Regions from separate parts of the Cytobacillus spartinae genome, predicted to be linked through region 1. Evidence: a T-box and tRNA genes for the amino acid it is inferred to sense, from the RefSeq annotation. Region 1 holds a T-box; the other holds one or more tRNA genes.

What was found. The T-box of region 1 lies ahead of trpS (tryptophan--tRNA ligase). A T-box ahead of a tRNA ligase gene usually reads a tRNA of that ligase, here a tRNA-Trp.
Region 2: it has a tRNA-Trp gene. The T-box ahead of trpS (tryptophan--tRNA ligase) is inferred to sense a tRNA for this amino acid. The anticodon was not compared.

Annotation. Positions count from the first base shown of each region.
Region 1 is NZ_JBIACK010000002.1:228,721-236,300, forward strand. Features, by position in the region: gene opp4B (oligopeptide ABC transporter permease) at 1-205, shown strand, start outside; gene opp4C (oligopeptide ABC transporter permease) at 219-1,139, shown strand; gene ACFYKX_RS07100 (hypothetical protein) at 1,286-1,540, shown strand; gene ACFYKX_RS07105 (YjbA family protein) at 1,636-2,382, shown strand; gene trpS (tryptophan--tRNA ligase) at 2,451-3,443, opposite strand; T-box leader at 3,595-3,842, opposite strand; gene ACFYKX_RS07115 (DUF3899 domain-containing protein) at 3,896-4,258, opposite strand; gene ACFYKX_RS07120 (peptide ABC transporter substrate-binding protein) at 4,544-6,232, shown strand; gene opp3b (oligopeptide ABC transporter permease) at 6,381-7,310, shown strand; gene opp3C (oligopeptide ABC transporter permease) at 7,310-7,580, shown strand, end outside.
Region 2 is NZ_JBIACK010000002.1:124-7,703, reverse strand. Features, by position in the region: gene ACFYKX_RS06015 (sensor histidine kinase) at 1-1,361, opposite strand, end outside; gene ACFYKX_RS06010 (winged helix-turn-helix domain-containing protein) at 1,363-2,058, opposite strand; gene ACFYKX_RS06005 (hypothetical protein) at 2,440-2,562, shown strand; gene ACFYKX_RS06000 (hypothetical protein) at 2,606-3,535, opposite strand; gene ACFYKX_RS05995 (response regulator) at 3,528-3,923, opposite strand; gene ACFYKX_RS05990 (DUF4395 domain-containing protein) at 4,100-4,534, opposite strand; tRNA gene ACFYKX_RS05985 (tRNA-Asn) at 4,885-4,959, opposite strand; tRNA gene ACFYKX_RS05980 (tRNA-Ile) at 5,014-5,090, opposite strand; tRNA gene ACFYKX_RS05975 (tRNA-Gly) at 5,104-5,177, opposite strand; tRNA gene ACFYKX_RS05970 (tRNA-Cys) at 5,194-5,267, opposite strand; tRNA gene ACFYKX_RS05965 (tRNA-Gln) at 5,273-5,347, opposite strand; tRNA gene ACFYKX_RS05960 (tRNA-His) at 5,352-5,427, opposite strand; tRNA gene ACFYKX_RS05955 (tRNA-Trp) at 5,441-5,514, opposite strand; tRNA gene ACFYKX_RS05950 (tRNA-Tyr) at 5,563-5,646, opposite strand; tRNA gene ACFYKX_RS05945 (tRNA-Phe) at 5,658-5,730, opposite strand; tRNA gene ACFYKX_RS05940 (tRNA-Asp) at 5,870-5,945, opposite strand; tRNA gene ACFYKX_RS05935 (tRNA-Met) at 5,962-6,038, opposite strand; tRNA gene ACFYKX_RS05930 (tRNA-Ser) at 6,218-6,310, opposite strand; tRNA gene ACFYKX_RS05925 (tRNA-Met) at 6,332-6,405, opposite strand; tRNA gene ACFYKX_RS05920 (tRNA-Ala) at 6,443-6,518, opposite strand; tRNA gene ACFYKX_RS05915 (tRNA-Pro) at 6,532-6,608, opposite strand; tRNA gene ACFYKX_RS05910 (tRNA-Arg) at 6,618-6,694, opposite strand; tRNA gene ACFYKX_RS05905 (tRNA-Leu) at 6,713-6,801, opposite strand; tRNA gene ACFYKX_RS05900 (tRNA-Gly) at 6,817-6,891, opposite strand; tRNA gene ACFYKX_RS05895 (tRNA-Leu) at 6,897-6,981, opposite strand; tRNA gene ACFYKX_RS05890 (tRNA-Lys) at 6,997-7,072, opposite strand; tRNA gene ACFYKX_RS05885 (tRNA-Thr) at 7,078-7,153, opposite strand; tRNA gene ACFYKX_RS05880 (tRNA-Val) at 7,185-7,260, opposite strand; tRNA gene ACFYKX_RS05875 (tRNA-Glu) at 7,303-7,377, opposite strand; rRNA gene rrf (5S ribosomal RNA) at 7,575-7,580, opposite strand, start outside.

The sequences.
Region 1 (7,580 bases):
TGCGGGAATTTTCGGAGGAGCAATTATTACAGAAACAATCTTTACTTATCCTGGAATCGGATATCTTTTCGTTGAATCTGTAAACTCTCGAGATTATTCAGTTATGATGGCAATTGCGATGATGTTAACGATCTTAACATTAATCGGAAACTTAGTAGCAGATTTACTATACGGTCTAGTAGACCCACGAATTCGTTTAAGTTAGGTAGGTGAGAGTTATGGAACCATCAGTATCACAGCAAAGTTCGACGGCTATTATGGAGCCTGTAAAGCCTCCTAAAAGCCAATCACCTTGGGCTCTCGCCCGCCGAAAGTTTTTGAAAAATAAAATTGCAATGGCTAGTCTTATATTTCTTATTACAGTAACCGTTATGTCACTCTTAGCTGAGCCATTAACCGTTCCGGTAGAAGAAACAAATAAAATTAACTTTACTCAAATGAGTAAGGAACCATCTGCAGAGCACCCTTTCGGAACAGATAAGTCAGGAAGAGACGTGTTTGCGAGAACTCTACATGGTGGTCAAACATCATTATTACTAGCATTTTCGATTACGATTACCGTTATTACAATAGGAACAATTGTAGGTGCAACAGCTGGATTCTTTGGAGGCTGGGTTGATAACGCATTAATGAGATTCACTGATTTTATGATGAACTTCCCATTCTTACTATTCGTTATCGTTTTAAAGTCTATATTCTTAGAATCTAGTACAGGAACATTGATTTTCGTAATAAGTGTACTCAGCTGGACCGGTGCTGCTCGTCTAGTACGAAGCAAAGTAATGGCCGAAAAAGAGAATGAATACATTATGAGTGCAATCTCAATTGGATGTTCACCAGCTAAAACGATTTTTAAACACTTGTTACCAAACGTAATGTCAACCATCATTGTACAAGCTACTCTAATTCTTGCAAGTATGATCGTAGCAGAGACGGGATTAAGTTTCTTAGGATTCGGAGTTCCAATGAACATTCCAACATGGGGTAACATGCTACAAGAAGCAAGAAGTCCAGATGTATTAACAAACAAATGGTGGATTTGGATCCCACCAGCTGCAGTATTAACATTTACAATCCTTTCAATTAACTTTATTGGTGAAGGTCTAAAAGATGCCTTTAACCCTAAATCGAACAGATAAAAATCTACCATCCTGATATGGTAGATTTTTTTTTTCTCTCTTTTTTCTTAATAAATTTGCATCCTCTAACACCCATATTGATTCATATCTTGTCCCATTTTTCATATATATGTATAAATGGACAAGTCCAGAGGTGATGTGGATGTATGGAAAAGATAAGACAACCTTTGTTTTTAAGGATTGCGGACATGCTTTTTAGAATATTTGTTCTACTAACAGGGTTTGGCTTAGCTGTTTCAGGCGGTGTTAGTACCATTGCTTATTTGAATTTGTTAACTACTGGACACAACATGGTTGAGTACTTTAATTATATATCTACACGAATTGAATGTTATCTTCTGCTGATTGGTATTATTCTAATTTGGTTAAGTATCTACTTCCCGGGGAATAGAAATGTATAGGTTAAAAAATGGCTAAAGGTTGTATTTTAGGAATAAATTAACGTATGTCTGCCCATACTGAGTGACAAATAGTTTCTGAAGTGAGGGGTTAATACATGTTGTATCTTCATGATGTTTGGGTGAATTGGTTCGAAGGTGAAGAGAACGGATACAATGTATGTCATTTCCATGAATGGAGAAAAGATGATGGAGTTGAACTACTAGATCAAGTTCCTTTATTAAAATTAGACACAGTTCTTTTTAACTACATAGAGAATGACTTATCGGAGCTACCTCAGCAGCTACTGGATGATATTTATCAAAAGGCATATTTAAGAAAAAATCATGAACGAATCCAATTAGATTATTGTTTTGTTGCAACGGATGGGACCGGAATTCTAGTTGTGGATACGATAGGATATAACATACCAATCAGAAAAAGTAGGTTAATACCAAGACAAGAACAGTTAGTGTATGAAATGATTGAGAATCATGAACCTATCCAATACAACTTTAATGACCAATCTTCATTAAAGGAGTTTCATATTCTTTCACCCGAGCCACAGCTGATGAATGGGTTAACAAGAAAAGAAAGACAACTAAAGCAATTATTATTTATGGCACTTGATCAACTTCACTCTTCAAAGAATGTCGCTGAAGTAAGGTATTGGTACACAGAGTGGAGCCCAGAGAGGTACATGGATATACAAAATTTAAATTTTGAAAGTGCTTGGAATCAACTTTTCGAACAAACGAAATATGGATGGACAAGCAAGCATGAGCATTTTTGCGAAAATTTAATTAAAGGACAACCCTTTTTTGAGAAACTTTGGGAAATGGAGCATGGTCCAAAAGTGAATTAGTTATATTGAAACGGAAGTTTACTGAAAAATATACTTTAAAAAGGAGCTGAAATCTCAGCTCCTTTTGCTTATTTCTTCTTTTTTCTGCCAAGACCCATAGCGTTTTCCATTTTCTTAAGCATTTTACTAGCGACTCTATCAGCTTTTTCAGCTCCTCGGTCTAGTATTTCATCTAACTCGGAGGAATTCATTAGTTCATGATATTTTGTTTGGATTGGTTCCAGTGTGTCGATCACTACTTGAGCTAAATCTGCTTTAAAATCTCCATACCCTTTTCCAATATAATCTTTTTCAATATCAGCAATACTTCTATTTGAAAGGATTGAGTAAATAGATAGAAGGTTTGATACTCCAGGCTTATTTTCCTTATCATATTTTACGATTCCTTCTGAATCGGTAACAGCACTCTTAATTTTTTTCTCAATTTGTTTTGGTTCATCTAAAAGGGATATAAATGCTTTGTTATTTGGATCTGATTTGCTCATTTTCTTTAGTGGATCTTGTAATGACATAACACGTGCTCCAACTTCAGCAATTCGAACCTCTGGAATAGTAAAAATGTCATTATATTTTTTGTTAAATCGTTCGGCTAAATCGCGAGTTAATTCTAAATGTTGCTTTTGATCCTCTCCAACTGGAACCAAATTTGTGCTATATAGCAGAATATCTGCAGCCATCAGTGGTGGATACGTTAAAAGTCCAGCAGAAACCCCATCTTTACCAGCAGATTTATCTTTAAATTGAGTCATTCTTTCTAGTTCACCGATATAAGCTACACATTGCAGCATCCATCCTGCTTGCGCATGAGCTGGAACTTCAGATTGTATAAATAAAGTAGACTTTTCCGGGTCAATTCCACACGCAATATATAATGCAGCAAGACTTCGGATGTTTTTTCGGAGTTGTTGAGGGTCTTGAGCTATGGTTATCGCATGTTGATCAACGATACAAAAGTTGCAGTTGTACTCATGTTGAAGCTCAACAAATTGCTTCATTGCCCCGATATAATTCCCTAGGGTAATGGTTCCACTTGGCTGGATGCCAGAAAAAATATTTTGCATAGATTTACTTCCTCCTAAAACTATTTTATTATAATTTGAATTTGTTCCTAAGCTAAAGAAAGAGTTGAACCAACATGACGTAGAATAGTTCAGAAAATAATATACGTAAAATGGTCCATGAAAACACAAAAAGACCACTCGTCTCCTAATTGTTAGGGACGAATGGTCCGTGTTGCCACCCTATTTACTCCGCGAAAGAGTCACTTTGCTCCACAATATGTGATATCATGGAATCTTTAACGCAGATTTACGTCTACTACTACTATTGTTATTTGGAAATAACAAGTTCACAGAGAAGCTCAAAAGTCCATTCCATTTATTTGGATGTTTGTTTACACCAACCACAAACTCTCTTTGAATCCACAGGATAAATGTACTACTCTTTCTCATTGCTAAAATTATTTACTTATTTTGCATTATAAAAAAAAACGCGATAATTATCAAGGGTTTGGTTAAATATAATAGATGCTTAAAGCAATTAGCATAAGAAAAGTATTCAAAATTCCATTCATTAAAATAGGGGAGTAGTTAAAGCTGATTACTTGAGACAGTGGTCTCATCTCTTCAACCATTTCTTTAGTCACATCTTTCCCAGAGAAGATCAATCGAAATGATTTAGTAATTCGATCAAAAAAACCGGTATTAACGGTAAAAATAATTAAAGAAGTAAATAAAAACAAGCATGAAATATAGAATGAGATATTTATGTAATGCAACAAAGTGACACTCTGGTAATTAAAAATTGATATTAAAATAATGGCTAACTGGGAGATCAAAAAGAGAAAAATGGTTGGTCGGTATTGGGATTTTATCATGAAAACTCTCCTAAAAATATTATTGACTTCACAACATTAAAGCGTGAAAAAAGTAAAGTAATTCCAATAATAATAAGAATTTCAGTGCATGGAAATTACTTAGATAGGCGACAAAGCTTGATATAAAGCCATTTATGTATTATACCATATTATTTTATTTATATTATTGTGGTGTTTTATGAATAGTGTAAAATTTTTTTAAAAAAATATGTACAATGATTTAATTATATGTATAATAGGCAATGTAGTAATTTTTCAGAAAATAGATAAAAGGGAGGTCTTCCAGTGAAAAACAAATTTTCATGGCTTTTAGTATTAACACTAGTACTAAGCATGTTCTTAGCGGCATGTTCTGGTGGTGGAGATACTGAAAACGAAGCTGGAGATAACGAAGGTACTACAGATACTGAAGAGTCAGCATACGCTGATGTACAAGAAATTACTGTATTAGAATCAGCAGAGATTCCATCAATGGATTCTGTTATGGCTGAAGATACAGTTGGTTTCTCAATGTTAAACAACACAAACGAAGGTTTATACCGTATGGATCCGGAACAAAATCCTATCCCTGCATTAGCAGACGGTGAGCCTACTGTTAACGAAGATTCAACAGTTTATACTTTCAAAATCAGAGATGCAAAATGGTCTAACGGTGACGCTGTTACTGCACATGACTTCGTATTTGCTTGGCAACGTGCTATTGCACCAGATACTGCATCAGTATACGGTCCTTACATCATGCCTGGTGTAATTAAAAATGCTGAATCTGTATATAAAGGTGAAATGGAGTTAAGCGAACTAGGTGTTAAAGCTCTTAGCGATAACGAACTAGAAGTAACTCTAGAAAAGCCAGTACCATATTTCTTATCTTTAATGGCTTTTGGTACTTTCTATCCTCAAAACCAAAAGTTTGTTGAAGAAAAAGGTGAAGCATTTGCTTCTAACGCAGAAAATTTAATTTTCAACGGACCATACAAAATGACTAAATGGGACGGCGTTGCTGCAACTGAATGGACTTTAGAAAAGAACGAAGATTACTGGGATGCTGAAAATGTAACCCTTACAAAAATTAACTTTAACGTATTAAAAGATCCACAAGCAGCTGCAAACGCTTTCGAAGCGGGAGAAGCTCATGTTACTACAAAACTTTCTATGCCAGCGGTAATCTCTCAATATGAGGGTGACCCACGTTTAGTTAAATGGTTAGAGCCAACTGAATTCTGGTTAAAGTTTAACCAAGAAAACGAAGCTCTTAAAAACAAAAACATCCGTGCTGCACTTGCTCTAGCATTTGATAAAGATGCTATGGTTAACGATGTAATTCAAAATGGTTCATTAGCTGCTAACTATGCTATGCCTGCAGAATTTGTTAAGCACCCTGAAACAGGTGCAGATTTCCGTGAAAAACACGGTGATTTTAACACTTATGATGCTGAAAAAGCTGCTGAATATTGGACAAAAGGTTTAGAAGAACTTGGCAAAACTGAATTAACTTTCACTTATGTTGCTAGTGACTCTGAACTTGCTAAAACAATCGATGCTTTCATTAAAGATCAATTACAAACTACTCTTCCTGGTTTAACGATTGACCTTCAAAGCGTACCTTTCTCTGTACGTTTAGATCGTGAAGATAGTCAAGATTATGATATCCTTCACTCTGGTTGGGGTCCTGACTACCTAGATCCAATGAGTTTCTCTGACCTTTGGGTAACTGGTGGAGGACATAACAAAATGTCTTACTCTAATGCAGAATATGACAGATTAGTTAAAGAAGCTCAAACAACTCTAGCTGACAAGCCAGCTGAGCGTTTCGAAGCATTACAAGATGCTGAAAAATTATTGTTTGATGACTTTGCAATTGCACCTACTTACCAACGTGCAGCTAACATTCTTGTAGATGAAAGAATCGAAGGCTTCACTTACCACCTTGTTGGTGCTGAATTCAGCTGGAAGTGGGCTAAGCTTAAAAAATAATTTCCAATGAAATTATTTGGTTAACCCTTTATAATTAGGAATAGAAGAGAGTATATTGTCTCAAATATACTCTCTTTTTCCCTGTTTGAGAATTGTCGAAAGATGGGGAAAATTCAATATTTTCTAATATTCCATAGGAGGTGCGAGAATGGTAAAATATATAGCTCAGCGTGTATTTTATATGATAATAACGTTATTTATTATCGCTTCATTAACATTCTTTTTAATGAAACTAATTCCTGGTACACCATTTAAGAACCAAGCAAAATTATCCCCTGCTCAGCTAGAAGTCATGCTTGAAAAGTATGATTTGGATAAGCCAGTACCAGTTCAATATGTTAAATATATGACAAACCTGGTTCAAGGTGACCTAGGTACATCATTCCAATTTAGTAATGCTGAGGTTACTGACTTGTTAATGCAACGTATCGGTCCTTCTGCACAATTAGGACTTCAAGCGTTAATTTTTGGTACTATTGTTGGAACATTACTCGGAATAGTAGGTGCTCTAAGGCAGAACACATGGGTTGACTATAGTGCAACATTTGTAGCAGTTATAGGTAAATCCATTCCTAACTTTGTATTTGCTGGACTACTACAGTATTATATTGCAGTTAAACTTGGTTGGCTTCCACCAGCATTCTGGAAGGGCTTCGAATATACTATTCTGCCTACTATTGCTTTATCTATGTTTACAATTGCGATCACAGCTCGTTTCATGAGAACTGAAATGATTGAGGTATTAAGCTCTGACTACATTACTTTAGCTAAGGCTAAGGGTGCTAGTTACTTTGAAATTGCCTTTAAGCATGCGATGAGAAATGCTTTAATTCCTGTAATCACAGTTTTAGGTCCTCTTGCAGTAGGTCTTATGACTGGTTCTCTAGTTATTGAGAAGATTTTCGGTATCCCTGGTTTAGGAGAACAGTTCGTTAAAGCAGTAATGGTTAACGATTATCAAATTATTATGGGAACAACTTTACTTTTCTCATTCTTATTTATAGTTGTTATTTTAGTAGTGGACATTCTCTACGGATTAATTGATCCACGAATTCGTTTAGCGGGAGGTAAGAATTAATGAAACAGAATGACAAAATCAACAAAGAACAATTCGAGCCCGCGATTATTGATGCCTCTAAAAGTGAAGAAATTTCAAAGCCAAGTCTTAATTATTGGCAAGATGCATGGCTGAGAGTTAAAAAGAATAAAGCAGCTATAGTTAGTTTAGTTGTGATAGCGTTTCTTATCGTCATAGCATTAATTGGACCAGGCTTAAGCAAATATGAATACGATAAACAAAATACGAAGCACGCGAATCTTCCTCCACGTGTTGAAGCCTTAGAAAATA
Region 2 (7,580 bases), 230 kb from region 1:
TCACTACTGACCTCAATTGAACCTTTATGAAGCTGAACCAATTGTTTTACAATAGAAAGTCCTAAGCCGAACTCACCAAACGGATTGCTAGTTCTGGATAAATCAGCTTTATAAAACCGATGCCAAATCTTTTCTATTTCAGCTTGATCAATCCCAATTCCATTGTCCTCAATTTCTATCACAGTTTCACCATTCGAAGCTAGACCTCTTAACCAAATATCTCCGTTACTTGTAAATTGGATACTGTTCTTTGTAATATTAATCAATATTTGAATGAGTCTATCATAATCAGCATGTACGATTACGTCTTCTTCAACTAGGACATGAATTTCATTTTGCTTTTCCTTCGCTTGTAAGGTCAATTGATCTTTAATCACTTCAAATACTTCAATTAGTTCTATATCATAGGGAAAAAGCTTAATTTGATTTGATCTGATTTTATCGTAATCAAGATTTTCATTTACTAGCCTAATTAAACGTTTTGTTTCCTGACTGACTAAGTTAATCCCTTTTTCTTTTTCCTCTTCAGCAATCATGTCATTTTTGATTCCTTCAATCACACCACTAATCGTTGTCAGAGGCGTTCTTAGCTCATGGGAGACATCCGACATAAAGTTCCTTCTACGATTTTCAAGGCTTTCAATCTCTTCCATAGAAACCCTCAGTTTATTTACCATCTTGTTAAAATCCTGAGCTAATTCGCCTATTTCATCAAAATTTGAGTCAGAAATATTCACATTATAGTTACCTGCAGAGATATTTGACGTTGCTTCTTGAATTCGTTTAATTCGATTTACATGAATTCGTGAGAATAGCCAACTAAGAAGTAAGGATATCGTTAAAGAGATTAAAACCGTATAAAACAAGTATTGATTGATCTGGCCAATCATTTCTCTAGAACCACTAATCGGAGAAGTAAGCAATATCCCTCCTGATAACCTATTGTTAACTAAGTAAGGTAATGCTACCAACGTCACTTCTTGATTTAATCGTTTAATTTTGTTCCGTACAACAACAGCCTCACCGTTAGAAATCTGATTTAAGACTTCATCAGCCAGTTTAATATCGGGTCCCAACCGATCAACAGGATAGAGAATATTACCTGAGCGATCAAATATACTGAAGTTTATCTTTCTTCCTTTAAGTACAGTGCTATATTGATTGATGACTCTTTCTTGCTGACCTTGGTTTCGAACTAGATCATCTAATATATGCTCTCCATAGACTACTAACTCGTCCACTTTATTTTGATACACTAGTCTCTCAACATAGTGAGCAAACAACAAACTAAGTACCAAGAAAGCAACCAGGATGACACTAAAATGACTGATCAATTGCTGATACAAATATTTAATCTTCATTTCATTCTACCGTTTCATCAAACTTATAACCAATCCCCCATATAGTATGGAAAAAAGGTTGAGTCTCTGTTCCAATCTTTTTTCGGAGCCTTTTAATATGAACATCTACCGTCCGTTCATCTCCATAAAATTGATAGCCCCAAACTCGTTCTAATAATTGCTCTCTTGTAAACACCTGCTTTGGATGCTGTACAAAAAAATAAAGCAATTCGAATTCTTTAGGGGTTAGATTATCGACTAACTGTCCATTTAATAATACTTCCCTCGTATCCTTATTAATTGCCAAATGCTTTGTGTGTAATTGTCCTCTTTCTCCCCGATTATCACTCATACCACTATTTGCCCGACGTGTTACGGCCTTAATTCTTGCCATCAGAGCTAGCGGACTAAATGGTTTTGTTACATAATCATCCGCACCCATTTCAAGTCCGAGAACCTGGTCAGATTCACTGTCCTTAGCAGTTAGCATAATAATAGGTACAGCACTTCCTTCCTCTCTAATTTTTCGACATAAGGTTACCCCGTCCATACCTGGAAGCATCCAATCTACAATCAACAAGTCCCAAGTATCTTTTCTATATCGTTCATAACCTTCAAGTCCATTATGCACAAATTCACCATGGATACCTTCTTTTGAGAAAAACATTTCAATCATGGAACAAACACTTTCATTATCCTCTATTACTAAAATTTTCATAATTTCCTCCATTTAAATATCCAATCTATTATATAAATTCACCTATCAACCAACACAGTTCTAGGGTATACATACTTTCTTTTTATCAAAAAATAATTAAAATGCAAACTAATATCATTTGTAATCTAAAGATTTCCTTATTTATTAATAAATTTGAAATAGTTTGTTCATAATTGCCTTCATTATAGCGTTCCATGGGTGCAACTTTTTTGTACTATAAATTCACCCTCAGTAGATCTTAGAATTAGAATTTATTTATTAAAGGACCCCCATAACCAAAAAATGAGAAACGAATAATGTATTAACAACTGAAAAACTAAGGTTTAAAGTTTCGCTTTTCTTAGAAAAGGGAATATAATAGGACGAATAGGAGGAAAACTTATGAGATTAATAAGAACGGACATAGATGAATTATTAGAAGCGACAAATGAACTGGTGGAAGAGGATTTTAAGATGTCTACAATCGAGATTGATCATTTATTAGAAATGACTCAAGATTGGTAAATAAAAAAGGCTACCCAAACATTATGAGTAACCTTTTAACTATTTATACTAATTGTTGATTGCTTTCTTTTAATTGAATTTGTACGTTTTCTGGCTCCTCAGATAATAGTAAATGGAAAGTTCCTTTAGAAATACTAACTGTTACTAGGAAATCAGCGTTAACTCCTTTGGTGCTAACTTCATTCACAACTGACTGTGGCTTCATATTTAGTTCAATGCCTTTATTAGACATATTCACTAAGAATATCCCATTATGCAAATTTAAAAATTCACTTACGGAAGCCTGTGCAAGCTCATCTACAACTGCAAGATCTTCTTCTGCATATTTTGAAGCGATATAAAGGAACACGTCCTCATTTGCCGCTACTCCTGTATAAAGCGGCGAGTCTCCAGTAATTTCTTGATACACATACCAATCTGATAGGTGACCATCATTCATTCCTGAAAATTCCAAATAGACTTGATCATCAACAAATCTTATTAGATTCTTAGCGAAAAGTGATAAGTATTCTTTATAGAAGTCTTTACTAGTCGAAGCTTTTCCATCAAGCAGCGTTTCAACCAGTGCATCAATATCTCCACTCTTAATAGCCTCAAACTTATCATCCGTAAGACTGTAATCCTTTTTATAATCATTTAAAGCTTTTGAAAAAGCATCAATGGTCATATATTCACGATCTACCAAGGCTTGAGCCAACAGCAAGTGATTCTGTTTTTGAGAAGATAACATGTCGTCTACTTGATCATTTGTTAGATAGCCTAGTTCAACTGCAATCTCTCCAAATCGCTTATCCACCTGTTTTTGTTTTTCATGTACTTCGTCTACTTGAACTGCTGTCATATATCCTTCATCGACTGCTATTACTCCAAATTTAACGTGTACCGATTGTTGAAACTCTAATGCATCCGTTAACTGCTCCTTCGTAATTAGCCCACGGTTTAAAAGATAGTGACCGAAGTATTGACTAAACATTGATCCTTCCCTCCTTATCCTCCACTAGAACCTTCTCAATTAAGTATGTAATGGCCTCAAGAGAAATAGGTTTTTGGATAAAGTCATAAGCACCCTTTTCTAATGCTTTTTTTAAATGATCCTTTGTACCAGCAGAAGAAGCCATTACCACTTTTATGTCACGATTGAATTCTTTAATCTCGCCTAAAGCTTCAATCCCATCCTTATCCGGCATAACTATATCCATAAATACCAGATCAGGATTATGTGTCTTTGCCATCTCGACAGCAACTACACCATTCTCAGCTTCTAAAATATCGTTACATTTACACTTTTCCAGTATGCTTCTAAATTTTTTGCGTATTAAGACTGAGTCATCACAAATTAACACTTTTAAATTGTTTTCCACATCTGTCATCTCCTTAGTCAAAGCTACTTAGTAATTTCTACATGAATATTAAAGAATCCTTTACCTCTCATTGAAAAGATAATACTTTTTGACTATTTTTTGAACAATCAGGAGGTAATTCATCCTAGAACTATAACAAAAAACGTCAGTCTAATTTGATAGACTGACGTAGGAGTTTAGGATTCATTTCTTAACTTCTTACGGTAATTGTATTGGATCCATTTGTACCTAACAAAGCAGCCAACGCAAAAACCAAGGATTGCGATCAATGCTGCTAATGCAACCATCGCTGTAAAAATAAATCCTACAACCTGAAAACCGGATAGATAACTAATGAAACCTAAAGATAACAACATTACGGAGATGTATTGATTAAATCTTTGTTGTGCGAAATCTTCTTGAGGATAAGATGATGCAGGCTTCTTAAAAAAACGTTTAGCTATATTCATTAGCGGATTTTTATTAAAAATTAAACTGGATAATCCCGTAACTAAAGGTAGTAGCAAGATATAATGATTTTCTACTATCCATGTTGATAATACACTTATAACAATAAACCATTGATTTGTAGTCACTAGCGGTTTTGGGATTGAAGAAGTTCTTTGTTGCAATTAAAGCCCACCTTACTTATACGAATGTACCAAACCTTTATGCTTTTAATATGTACAGAAAATGATTTGTTATATTTGTATAAGATTAATTAAGAGATGGAAAAATGATAAGAGTATGAATATAAGGAGACCGCTAAATTGAGGATAATAGGAATATGTAGAAAATGTAATGGAGACGGCTTTGTAAGAAAAAATATCTTCTTTAAAAAAGAATGCCCAGTTTGTTCCGGTTCAGGAAAATTCGCACGTTCTTTACAAGAATATAAGGGATTATAAAAGGCCATGTCAAGTTTGAGACATAGCCTTTTTTGGCATAAAAAAAAGCCGGTTGGCCGGATATATGTATGTTTTGGCTCCGCAGGTAGGATTCGAACCTACGACCGCTCGGTTAACAGCCGAGTGCTCTACCACTGAGCTACTGCGGAATAATATAATAATATTATATACAATTTAATGAATATCATTTAATTATTTTTATATGGTGGGCCTAAATGGACTCGAACCATCGACCTCACGCTTATCAGGCGTGCGCTCTAACCAGCTGAGCTATAGGCCCATATATAATAAAATGGAGCGGGTGATGGGAATCGAACCCACGACATCAGCTTGGAAGGCTGAGGTTTTACCATTAAACTACACCCGCAGGTATAAAACTTTATTGGAGGCGGCACCCGGATTTGAACCGGGGATAAAGGTGTTGCAGACCTGTGCCTTACCACTTGGCTATGCCGCCTTTATTGGCTGGGCTAGCTGGATTCGAACCAACGCATGTCGCAGTCAAAGTGCGATGCCTTACCGCTTGGCTATAGCCCATTTATGGGGCGACTGATGGGAATCGAACCCACGAATGTCGGAACCACAATCCGATGCGTTAACCACTTCGCCACAATCGCCATAACAGTCACTTGGCAGGGGTAGTAGGAATCGAACCCACACCAAAGGTTTTGGAGACCTTCGTTCTACCTTTAAACTATACCCCTACATTAACTTATATACAATTAAAAAGCTATTTACCCAATAATACTAAATGGTGGAGGGGGACGGATTCGAACCGCCGAACCCTAAGGAGCGGATTTACAGTCCGCCGCGTTTAGCCACTTCGCTACCCCTCCAAATAAAAAGGTGGCTCAGGACGGAATCGAACCGCCGACACAAGGATTTTCAGTCCTTTGCTCTACCAACTGAGCTACTGAGCCATATATTATAATTCTTTCATATTTAAATCTAACGTCGTCCTTCGTCCCGATTTAACAATCGGTACGCTGGATGTGAAACCAGAGTAGCATACTCATCGTGCTCTACCAACTGAGCTACTGAGCCGTATATTATAATTAATGGCGGTCCCGACGGGAATCGAACCCGCGATCTCCTGCGTGACAGGCAGGCATGTTAACCGCTACACCACGGGACCAACATTTTTAATAAATTGGTTGCGGGGACAGGATTTGAACCTGCGACCTTCGGGTTATGAGCCCGACGAGCTACCAGACTGCTCCACCCCGCGATAATAGAATATATATAGTTATCCAACATGCTTTTTGTAAGCATAAGTTTCTACGGAATGACCGCCCCGATTTCAGTAAGTACATTCAAGAATTAACTCAATCGGTGCGCTGAAGTTTAATCGAAGAAGTAATATCGATCGTGCTCCACCCCGCGATAATAGTAAGGAATAGATAAAAATGGAGGAGGTAGAGGGATTCGAACCCCCGCGCGGTTTGACCCGCCTGTCGGTTTTCAAGACCGATCCCTTCAGCCAGACTTGGGTATACCTCCAAAGGATGTTTAATTATTAAGTAGCGGCGGAGGGAGTCGAACCCACGACCTCACGGGTATGAACCGTACGCTCTAGCCAGCTGAGCTACACCGCCAAAATATTAGTAGTATTTCTATCTTATGGAATAAAAATGGTGGAGCCTAGCGGGATCGAACCGCTGACCTCCTGCGTGCAAGGCAGGCGCTCTCCCAGCTGAGCTAAGGCCCCAATGTTATAAGAATGGTCGGGAAGACAGGATTCGAACCTGCGACCCCTTGGTCCCAAACCAAGTGCTCTACCAAGCTGAGCTACTCCCCGCAAAATATATGGCGCGCCCGAAAGGAGTCGAACCCATAACCTTCTGATCCGTAGTCAGACGCTCTATCCAATTGAGCTACGGGCGCATATTATTAGTTTAAAAGTGGTGCCGAGGACCGGAATCGAACCGGTACGGTAGTCACCTACCGCAGGATTTTAAGTCCTGTGCGTCTGCCAGTTCCGCCACCCCGGCACATCTATTAAAACTTGGAGCGGAAGACGGGATTCGAACCCGCGACCCCAACCTTGGCAAGGTTGTATTCTACCACTGAACTACTTCCGCATATATGGTGCGGGTGAAGGGAGTCGAACCCCCACGCCTTGCGGCGCTAGATCCTAAGTCTAGTGCGTCTGCCAATTCCGCCACACCCGCATATAATAATATAAATGGTGAGCCATGAAGGATTCGAACCTTCGACCCTCTGATTAAAAGTCAGATGCTCTACCGACTGAGCTAATGGCTCAAAAATGGTGCCGGCGATAGGAGTCGAACCCACGACCTACTGATTACAAGTCAGTTGCTCTACCAACTGAGCTACACCGGCATTTTTTGAAAGGTTGTACATTTCACAAAAATGGTGGAGGATGACGGGATCGAACCGCCGACCCCCTGCTTGTAAGGCAGGTGCTCTCCCAGCTGAGCTAATCCTCCATATAGGATGTTTATTTACTTCACTACGTTCCGTAAAAAACTTGGTGACCCCTACGGGATTCGAACCCGTGTTACCGCCGTGAAAGGGCGGTGTCTTAACCGCTTGACCAAGGGGCCATTATCTTTTCTTTAAAAGTGACAACTATATTAATATAACATTTTTTCTATGAATCGTCAACGCTTTTTTGTGTGTTTTTTTATTACCTACTTAATTTTCTTAAGCAAGAATTAAATATTAACAACGTTTTTGTTTTTCGTCAATAATACTTAAATGGTAATATTTATATCCAAGAGAATAAAAGCTTATCTCTTCCGCCTGG